DNA from 3 places in the Neorhizobium sp. R1-B genome. Region 2 is predicted to be linked to each of the others. Evidence: riboswitches for the same ligand, from Rfam matches in the RefSeq annotation. Region 2 holds a riboswitch; each other region holds the start of a gene.
The links. A riboswitch is a leader RNA that binds a small molecule or an ion and turns the genes downstream of it on or off. The one in region 2 is predicted to bind cobalamin.
Positions count from the first base shown of each region.

Region 1: another riboswitch for cobalamin. It lies ahead of EDE05_RS07615 (ABC transporter substrate-binding protein); the one in region 2 lies ahead of bluB (5,6-dimethylbenzimidazole synthase).
Region 3: another riboswitch for cobalamin. It lies ahead of EDE05_RS15825 (CbtB-domain containing protein); the one in region 2 lies ahead of bluB (5,6-dimethylbenzimidazole synthase).

Region 1 is NZ_SOEM01000004.1:114,281-117,551, forward strand. Features, by position in the region: gene EDE05_RS07610 (LysR family transcriptional regulator) at 1-834, opposite strand, end outside; cobalamin riboswitch at 1,292-1,529, shown strand; gene EDE05_RS07615 (ABC transporter substrate-binding protein) at 1,716-2,747, shown strand; gene EDE05_RS07620 (iron ABC transporter permease) at 2,744-3,271, shown strand, end outside.
Region 2 is NZ_SOEM01000034.1:5,650-8,920, forward strand. Features, by position in the region: gene EDE05_RS25245 (NAD+ synthase) at 1-525, shown strand, start outside; gene EDE05_RS25250 (TolB family protein) at 536-1,366, shown strand; cobalamin riboswitch at 1,393-1,578, shown strand; gene bluB (5,6-dimethylbenzimidazole synthase) at 1,653-2,339, shown strand; gene EDE05_RS25260 (hypothetical protein) at 2,340-3,008, opposite strand; gene EDE05_RS25265 (NADP-dependent malic enzyme) at 3,128-3,271, opposite strand, start outside.
Region 3 is NZ_SOEM01000010.1:160,890-164,160, forward strand. Features, by position in the region: gene cobW (cobalamin biosynthesis protein CobW) at 1-334, opposite strand, end outside; gene EDE05_RS15820 (DUF1636 domain-containing protein) at 331-732, opposite strand; cobalamin riboswitch at 839-1,041, opposite strand; cobalamin riboswitch at 1,100-1,293, shown strand; gene EDE05_RS15825 (CbtB-domain containing protein) at 1,330-1,506, shown strand; gene EDE05_RS15830 (CbtA family protein) at 1,520-2,275, shown strand; gene cobO (cob(I)yrinic acid a,c-diamide adenosyltransferase) at 2,272-2,886, shown strand; gene EDE05_RS15840 (cobyric acid synthase) at 2,891-3,271, shown strand, end outside.

The DNA.
Region 1 (3,271 bases), on a different contig from region 2:
GGTCGGGTAATAGATGAAATAGCCTGAAAATGGAGGCGACCATTCTTCCAGCATGGGCACGAGGCGTCCAGTCGCGATGTGTTCGGCGACAAGATCTTCCGGCAGATAGGCGATGCCACCATTTTTCATGGCAGCATCTATCATGGGGTAAGAGCTATTGAAGGTGAGCTGGCCGTCGACTCTGACACGTAGCTCTTGCCCGTCCTTCTCGAATTCCCAGACGTAGAGCCCGCCGCCGGTGGCCTGGCGCATGTTGATGCAGTTATGCTGTACGAGGTCCTGCGGATGCTGCGGCGGCGGTTGCGTGGCAAGGTACTGGGGCGAGGCGACAGCCAGCATTCGCCAGTCGGGACCGACCCTGATGGCGATCATGTCTTTCTCGATGCTCTCGCCGAGCCTTATCCCTGCGTCGAAACCGTCTTCCACAATATTGCGCAAGCCGTTATCCCGGCTCAGCTCAAGCTTGATATCGGGGTATTCAGAAAGGATCGGCTGCAGTCTGGGCCAGACGATGCTTTCCAGCGCGTGATCAGACAAGGTAATCCTAATAGTGCCGGACGGTTTGTCGCGCAGGGCCATGAGTGCCGCAAGATCATCCCTTATGGCGGAGACCCGAGGCGCCAGCGATTGAAACAGACGCTCACCGGCTTCGGTCAGCGCCACGTTACGGGTGGTGCGGGACAGAAGCCGCAGGCCCATGCGTGTCTCCAGGCGCTTGATCGTGTGGCTAAGCGTGGACTGAGTAATACCGAGTTTGGCCGCAGCCCTGGTGAAACTCCGCTCCTCTGCCACGGCCAGGAACCATAAAAGGTCGTTGAAATCTTCCCTGGCCATCGTTTCCCCGTCCGGTTTTCATAGACGACTTATGGTCTGGATCGATAAATTAAGCGAAGTATGGATACCAATCCATAGGCGTTGCCTCTGCTGCCGTCTTCAGCGAGACAGCATCCTTCCGTCTCGACGACGCCCGGCCGCACCCCTCCGTCTCGATTAGCGGCAAGGACGACATCGGCGGCTGAAAAGAGAAGGCCGGTGCCCGTAACGAAGCATTCTTGCGCAACTTTTCATTTGACGAATGTAATAACATTACATATGCAGATCCGTGTGATTTTTGAGAGTGATTATACGACACGGGGCTCGGTATGCTTCTCCTCACCTATCACCGGTATCTCGCCGAGCCGATCTCGACCAAAGTCCCCGGTCCGAACGGGCGCGGAAATCTCATACGCTTGCTCTTCGGTCTCCGCACCTTGGCTGCCGTCTTTTCCAGCTTGACGGCGAGACGGACGGGCCTTTATCTGGCGATGACGGTTCCCGGAGTCAAAAGCAACGGGACGAAAAGGGAATACGGTGCGGACGACCCGAAGGGGATCCAAGACCGTGGCTGCCCCCGCAACTGTGAGCGGATTGCCGTCCATCCTCGTGGTGCCGAAAGGCGCCATGCCACTGCGCTGGTTTTGGGCGCGGGAAGGCAGGTGGGCGACAGATATTCGCAAGCCAGGAGACCTGCCGTCGAACATCGATCCATCATCACGGGCGGGGATGCCCGAAGAGGAGAAAGACATGGCCGACACCCGCGCTTCATCGCGCTTTTGCGTATCATATTTCCCAGATCTCCATCGTCGACGGGGCGACCGGGTGCTTTGAAAGCATCCTGATATCTAGCGCGGCCCGTTCAGGACCCGCATTCACATCACACTTCGGGAAATATAACGATGATCACTTCCAAGCGGTGGCCGCACGTTGGCCTGTGCGCTTTGTCCTTGATTGTTTCAGGACTGTTTCACAACGCCCTGGCGGCAGAAACCGTCTATCCTCTCACGCTTGAGAATTGCGGGCGGCAGATAACCTTCAAGAACGCGCCGTCACGCACCGTCTCGATCGGCCAGAGCAGCACCGAGATTCTCTACCTTCTCGGTCTTGCGGACAAGGTGATCGGCACTGCGCTGTGGGTCGGGCCTGTCCTGAAAGGCTACGAAGAGGTCAACGCCAAGATCGAACGCCTCGCCGACAACGATCCGAGCTTTGAAAGCGTGCTTGGAAAGAAGCCGGACATCGTCACCGTGCAGTTCCAGTGGCAGGTCGGTCCCGAGGGTGTCGTTGCAAAGCCCGAACAGTTCGAGGAACTGGGCATCGCGGTCTACACGTCGCCGTCCGACTGCATGGGCAAGGAAAATTCCGCCGCCGGCGACGGCGTCCGCCATCAGGTTTTTACCATGGACCTCGTCTATCAGGAGGTTCGTGATCTCGCGAAGATCTACGACGTGCAGGAAAAGGGCGAGGAAGTAGTGGCCGATCTCAAGCGGCGTGAGGCAGCGGCGCGCGCCAAGGTCGCTTCTGTCGAGGGCAGGCTTTCGGCCGTCTTTTGGTTTTCCAGCGCCCAGCAAGACGCTGACCCATACGTGGCGGGTAAAAACGGGGCGCCCGGCTACATCATGTCGGCTCTCGGGATCGAAAACATCATCAAAACCGACGAGGAATGGCCGACGGTGGGCTGGGAGACAATCGCCAGGGCCAATCCGACGATGATTGTGGCCGGCGCAATGAATCGCCGCCGTTACCCGCTGGACAGCATCGAGGCGAAACGTAAATTCCTGGACACCGATCCTGTCGCCAGCCTGATGCCGGCAGTTAGGAGCGGCCATGTCTTCGACATGGATGCGCAAGCCATGAATCCGACGATCCGCACCATCGAGGGCATTGAGGCGCTGGCCGATGCCATTGCAGGCGCCGGTCTGGTCAAATGAGACCTGCAGTCTCTTCCATTGGCCGTACGGGCGCTATTCCGCTGGCGCTTGTGGTCCTCGTCGCAGTCTTGTGGCTTGGCGCAGCGATCGGCGAGACTTCGATCCCGTTCGGGGTGGTTGCCAAGACGGTGGCCAACCGGCTGTGGAGTGCGGGCTATGCGCTCGAGCCGATCGACGAAGGCATCGTCTGGAGCTATCGGCTCAGTCGGGCAGTCGTAGCGGCTTGCTGCGGTGCGGCGCTCGCCTTGTCCGGGGTGGTGCTGCAGTCGCTGCTGCGCAATCCGCTAGCCGATCCCTATATCCTCGGGATCTCCGCGGGGGCTTCCACCGGGGCCGTCAGCGTGGCGATTCTTGGCCTGGGGGGCGGCATGATGACGCTCCCGATGGGTGCACTTCTCGGAGCCCTCATAGCCTTTGCCCTTGTCAGCCTGCTGGCCCTCAAGGCGGGCAAGGGAACGGCGGCCATCATTCTTGCAGGCGTTGCGGGGTCGCAACTTTTCAATGCGCTCACTTCCTTCATCGTT
Region 2 (3,271 bases):
GCGCGCGGGACGATCCTGATGGCGATCTCCAACAAGTTCGGTTCCATGGTGGTGACGACCGGCAACAAATCGGAAATGTCGGTGGGTTATGCGACGCTTTATGGCGACATGAACGGCGGCTTCAATCCGATCAAGGATCTTTACAAGATGCAGGTCTACGGGTTGTCCGCATGGCGCAACGAGCATCTGCCGCCTGGCGCGTTGGGATCCGGCGGCGAGGTCATCCCGAAGAACATCCTTGCCAAGGCGCCGTCTGCGGAATTGCGTCCCAACCAGACCGACCAGGATTCGCTGCCGCCCTATCCGGTACTCGACGATATCCTCGAATGCCTGGTCGAGCTGGAAATGGGAACGGAAGAGATTGTAGCCCGGGGTCACGATCTGGCGACCGTCCACCGAATTGAGCACCTGCTTTATCTTGCCGAATACAAGCGGAGGCAATCCGCACCCGGTGTAAAGATCACCAAAAAGAACTTCGGTCGAGATCGGCGCTATCCGATCACCAACCGATTCCGGGACCGGTGAGGGCATGGCGCTGCGGAGTTCTGTCGAGATCTACAATATTCGCACCCGGCAATACCGGGTTGTCTGGCAGACTGAAGCTCTGTTCGAAGCGCCGAACTGGTCGCCGCGTGGTGACTATCTGATGCTCAACAGCGACGGGCTGATCTACCGGCTGTCACCGCTGGGTGACAGCGCTCCCGTTCCAGTCGATACCGGCTTTGCGCGTGAGTGCAACAACGATCATGGCATTTCGCCGGACGGCTCGCTGATCGCCATTTCCGACAAGGTAGAATTCGGCAAGTCGGCAATCTATGTGCTACCGGCGGAGGGTGGTGATCCCCGGCTGGTGACGGAGAAACTGCCCTCCTACTGGCATGGCTGGTCACCGGATGGTGGAAAATTCGCCTATTGCGGTATCCGCGACGATCTCTTCGATATCTATACGATCGATAGGGAAGGCGGCGAAGAGACACGATTGACTTTCGGAGAGGGGCGGAACGACGGGCCCGACTATTCTCCCGACGGCGAATGGATCTATTTCAACTCCAGCCGTACCGGCATCATGCAGATCTGGCGCGTACCTGCGTCGGGAGGCGCAGCGGAACGTATCACCGACAGCAATTACGGCGACTGGTTTCCTCATCCGTCACCAAAAGGAGACAAGATCGTTTTCATCTCCTACGACGCGACGGTATTCGATCATCCGCGCGACCAAAACGTCCGCGTGCGGCTGATGGACATGGATGGCGGTCATGTGGAGACCTTGTTCGAGTTGTTTGGCGGGCAAGGCACAATGAATTCGCCCAACTGGTCGCCGGATGGAAACGAGTTCGCCTATGTGCGCTACTTCCCTGTCGCATGAGGGGCTTGAATGCGTGAGGCCGCTCATGCATAACCGCGACGTCAGGTGCCTGCCGCTGGCAGGAGAATCGGGAATCCGGTGCGAGACCGGAACGTGCCCAACGCTGTGAGGCGGACGCTTGCCGCAAAGTAGATGCCACTGGGATTTCCGGGAAGGCTGCGGCGAGCGGATGAAGCCAAGTCAGAAGACCGGCCTGTCGAGATAGACCGACCCGCGTGGACGGCGGCAAGGTTTTTTTGGTGCCCTGCTTTATTACGCGGGGTGTCAGCATTGTTGGGGATTAACGATGCGACCTGATCTTTTTGCCGATGCCTTGATGCCTGCAGAAGAATTCCCGGAACGTGACCGTGCTGCGGTCTACCGGGCCATAGAGACGCGCCGTGACGTGCGCGATCAGTTTTTACCCGAGCCGCTTCCGGACGATCTCGTTGGGCGGCTGCTTGGGGCGGCGCATGCTGCGCCGTCGGTCGGTTTCATGCAGCCGTGGAATTTTATCCTGGTGCGTGACCCGAAGGTCCGTGAAGCCGCCTGGCAGGCCTTCTCGCGGGCCAATGAGGAAGCGGCGGAGATGTTTCCGCAAGAACGACGCGAGGTCTACCAAAACCTGAAGCTGGAGGGCATCCGCAAGGCGCCGCTCAGCATTTGCGTCACCTGCGATCCCGAGCGGGCAGGCCCCGTTGTCATCGGTCGCACTCATGATCCGCGCATGGACGTATTCTCGTCCGTCTGCGCGGTGCAAAACCTTTGGCTGGCGGCACGGGCCGAAGGTGTCGGAGTGGGCTGGGTCAGCATTTTCCACGAGGCGGACCTGCGGACACTGCTTGGTATCCCCGAGGGAATTCAAATCGTTGCCTGGCTTTGCGTCGGCTACGTCGACCGCCTTTATCGAGAACCGGAGCTGGCGGTAAAGGGCTGGCGCCAGCGGCTCTTGCTCGAGGACCTGGTATTCAACGACAAATGGGGCCGAGCTTGATCACTGCTGGGGTTGTGGGCCGGTAGACTTCGGATTGGCAAGATCAATGCTTGTATCCGGCAGAAACTGGGGGCCCACTATGCGAACCTTCTTGTTCGGATCGTAGGTGCGCTCCAACGGCGGAGGCGGCGGCAGGTTTGCCGCTTTCGTTTCCTTCGGATCTTTTGTCCGCAGGTCGGTCACTCCTGAATAGGGCTCCGGTTTCGGCAATTCGATCCCCTGAACCTTCAGCCGCTCTTTCCGCTCCTCTTCGACATCGGAAGGGAGGCAGCCGTTCGATCGGATCGACGCAAGAATGGCATTGCGTTCATCCGACGAGCGCCAGAGCTGGCGTGCATTCTCCCGATCCGCCGTCAACGCGTCGCGCTCACGCTCCATCGCGCCAAGCGCATCGCGCATCTCGTCGCAGGCGCCGCCATTAGCGCTGCCACCGAAGACGACGATGCTGCCGCCGCAGCCGCTGCGGCGCATCTCGATTCGATGCCGACGAATGTCGCCGTTGATCTCGCTGAGATGTTGCGAATAGCGCCGCATCTCGGCGGTGTTGCCGATGATTTGCGGAGCATTGTTGAGTTGCCGGTAAAGCGCCGCGCAGGTGCCTATATCCCGCGCGGAAGCCATGTCGGGTGCAAGCAGAATTGGGGCGATCAGCAGGTTGCGAATGCGCATCAGTCGATGTCCGGCGATCTCTAGAATCGGTAACCGCATCATGAGGCAGGCCAGTTGACAATATCATAAGCACGCTCTCGCAATCTGCGGAGCCAGTACGGATTATGCGGTTCACAGGCCTAGGACTGCAGAGCGAAATCCGGTTGTGAGGCCTCCACAACAGCCAGCGCTGCCATGTTTACCACGCCGCGCGACGTTACCGAGGGCGAGAGGATATGTGCAGGCAGCGCCGTACCCAACAAAATCGGTCCGACATGAAGTGC
Region 3 (3,271 bases), on a different contig from region 2:
GCTTCGGCAGAGCGAGGCCGGAGGTTTCGATGAGGATATGATCGACGCGCGGCTCGCGGGAAAGAATCTGGTCGATCGCCGGCACGAAGTCGTCTGCCACCGTGCAGCAGATGCAGCCGTTGGCAAGCTCGATGATATTGTCTTCCGGGCAGGTCTCAATACCGCAGCCCTTCAGCACCTCTCCGTCGATGCCGACATCGCCGAATTCGTTGACGATGATCGCCAGCCGCTTGCCATCCAGCTTTTCGATCAGGTTACGGATCAACGTGGTCTTGCCGGCGCCGAGGAATCCGGTAACGACGGTGCACGGAATGCGGTCGAAATTGACGCTCATGAAGGCATGTCCTCGTGATGATGAAAGGGTGGGATGCGGGCCGTCATGCCCTTGCCGCGCAGGCAGGCGGGACGGCCACGAAGGGGAAGGAAGCCACGCTCGTCTTCTGCGAGCATCATTGCGCCGGCGACGATATCGTCGACGTTCTCCAACGTCAGATGACCGAAGACATAGGACCAGCCGGACCGATGGTTGAAGGCGGCACTCGGGCTTTTTTCGCAATTGGCAAGGCAGGTCACCGGCTTGACTGCCAGCGGCTTGCCGGCGCTAGCTTCCTTCAGCGCAGCGATCATTTTCAGGCCCGGCCGGATATCCGGATCTGCTTCGTCACGGCAGTTCGTGCAGACGAAGATTGTCACGCCGATGTCGTCGGGATCGTCTTTTCGCTCGTCACTCATCATTCAGCCGCGTTACCGCCGGGTTCAAACAATCGGGGTGCGGAGCAGAAAAGCAAAGCTCGTCTGCCATGAATGACACGGCTTCCTCCGGAGCACCCCGCCCGGCGAAGCTTACAAATCCAACGGCAGGTCTCCTGGCTCGCGGGTCGCCGCCATTTGCCTGCCTTCCCGGATTATCCAGTGGCTCGGTGGCAATGGCTCGCCGCCTACAGTTGCGGGGGCAGCCGCGGCATTGAGCATAAAGCTCGCACCGCATTCTCTCTTAGCCCCTCCCGTTGCCAGAAAAGGACCGTTCCTTTCAACTACGCCCGGTCGCGACACCATGTCAATGCGTCGCAAAGGCGATTGCGAGGCTGGCGAATTCGTCTATAGTGGCCAAGCCTATGGTGCCCGAAAGGGTTTGAGGGAATGCGGTGTGACGGATTGTCGTCAAACCCGCGGCTGCCCCCGCAACTGTAAGCGGAAAGTCTTCGTCCATGAAGCCACTGGAAAATCCGGGAAGGCGGGCGTTAGGCGTTCGATCCGCGAGCCAGGAGACCTGCCGAGGCTGAAGACGAAATGGAACGGCCCTCGGGTGGAGGGCGAAAGGACGATACGATGGTTACGAATTCCGCTTCGATGGCAACGAGCGTTTCTGCTTCGAAGATTATTCCGCTTAGCATGACGGCCCTGCTTGGCTTGTTCATCGTCGGTTTCGTCGGCTTCTCCCACATGGAAGTCGTTCACAATGCCGCCCACGATTCGCGCCATTCCTTCGCTTTCCCCTGTCACTGAGGGAAAACTTTCCATGTCATTGTTTCGTAACATCGTCTTCACGGCGGTGATCGCCGGGCTATTGTCCGGATTGCTGCTCACGATCATGCAGAGCCTTTCCACCGTGCCGCTGATCCTGCAGGCCGAGGTATTTGAAAATGCCGGCGGTGGGGCAGGCCATAGCCACGATGTTCCGGCAGCGGGAGCAGCTAGTCCTGCCGACCACCACCATGACGAAGCGGCCTGGGCTCCAGCCGATGGCCTCGAACGCTTCATTTATACCGCCGCTGCCAATGCATTGTCGGCAATTGGTTTCGGGCTCGTTCTGGTCGCGGCTTCAGAGGCTCTTGGCGGCTTCAGGGGTTGGCGCGGCGGCCTGATGTTCGGCATTGCCGGCTTCCTCGCCGTCAGTCTCGCACCCGGTCTCGGCCTGCCGCCGGAATTGCCGGGCATGCCCGCTGCGGAACTTGGGCCTCGACAAATCTGGTGGATATCCACCGCCGTCTGCACTGCGGCTGCGCTTGGTCTCCTGGCTTACACGCGCTCGGCGATTTTTGCTGCCCTGGCGATCGGTCTGCTGATTGCTCCCCACCTGATCGGCGCGCCGCTGCCGCCGTCTCACGAGACGGTCGTGCCGGTCGAATTACACGCTCGCTTCGTCAACGCGGTTTATGCCACGAATCTGGTGTTCTGGGCCCTGCTTGGGGCAGCTTGCGGCATGCTTCGCGAGCGTTTTCACGCAGGCGAGGAGGCTTCTGCCGCATCTGCGGCAAAGCTCGCTTCACGGTGAAACAGGTCGACGAAAGCATAGCCGAGCGCCATCGCGCCAAGATGGCGAACCGCAAGGCGGTTCAGGACAAGGAAGTCGCGGAGAAGACCCTGGAAAAGGGCCTTCTCATCGTTCACACCGGCCCGGGTAAAGGCAAGTCCACCGCCGCTTTCGGGCTGGCGCTGCGCATGCTCGGCAACAACCGCCGAGTCGGCGTGGTGCAGTTCATCAAGGGCGCTTGGTCGACGGGCGAGCAGCCGGCGCTGGCGGTCTTCGGTGATCGCGTTGTCTGGCACACGATGGGCGAAGGCTTTACCTGGGAGACGCAGGACCTGAAACGCGATATCGCCGCCGCCGAAAAGGCTTGGGAAAAGGCGCTCGAGCTCATGGCTGACGAGACGATCGGCTTGATTATCCTGGACGAACTCAATATCGCGCTGCGCTATGATTACCTCGATCTCGACAAGGTCATTACGGAGCTGCAGTCGCGACGGCCGGACCTGCATGTCGTCGTCACCGGCCGAAATGCCAAACCAGCATTGATCGAGGTAGCCGACATGGTGACCGAGATGACGCTGGTGAAGCATCATTTCAAGGCGGGCGTAAAGGCTCAGGCCGGCATCGAGTTCTAGGCGCATGGTTGCTCGATCACTGATGTTTCAGGGAACGGGTTCGGACGTCGGCAAGTCGTTGGTCGTGGCGGGCCTTGCCCGCGCCTTCACGCTCCGAGGTCTGAAGGTTCTGCCGTTCAAACCGCAGAACATGTCGAACAATGCGGCGGTAACGGCCGACGGTGGTGAAATCGGCCGGGCGCAGGCATTGCAGGCCCGTGCCGCCAAGGCGCCGCTCAGCGTCCACATGAATCCTGTCTTGCTGAAGCCGCAGAGCGAAGTTGGCGCGCAAGTGGTGGTGCAAGGCAGGGTCGAGGGCAATGCCAAGGCGGCCGAATACCAGGATCTGAAGCCGAAGCTGATGCCGCGCGTGCTGGAAAGTTTCGAGCGTCTCCGAAATCAGGCG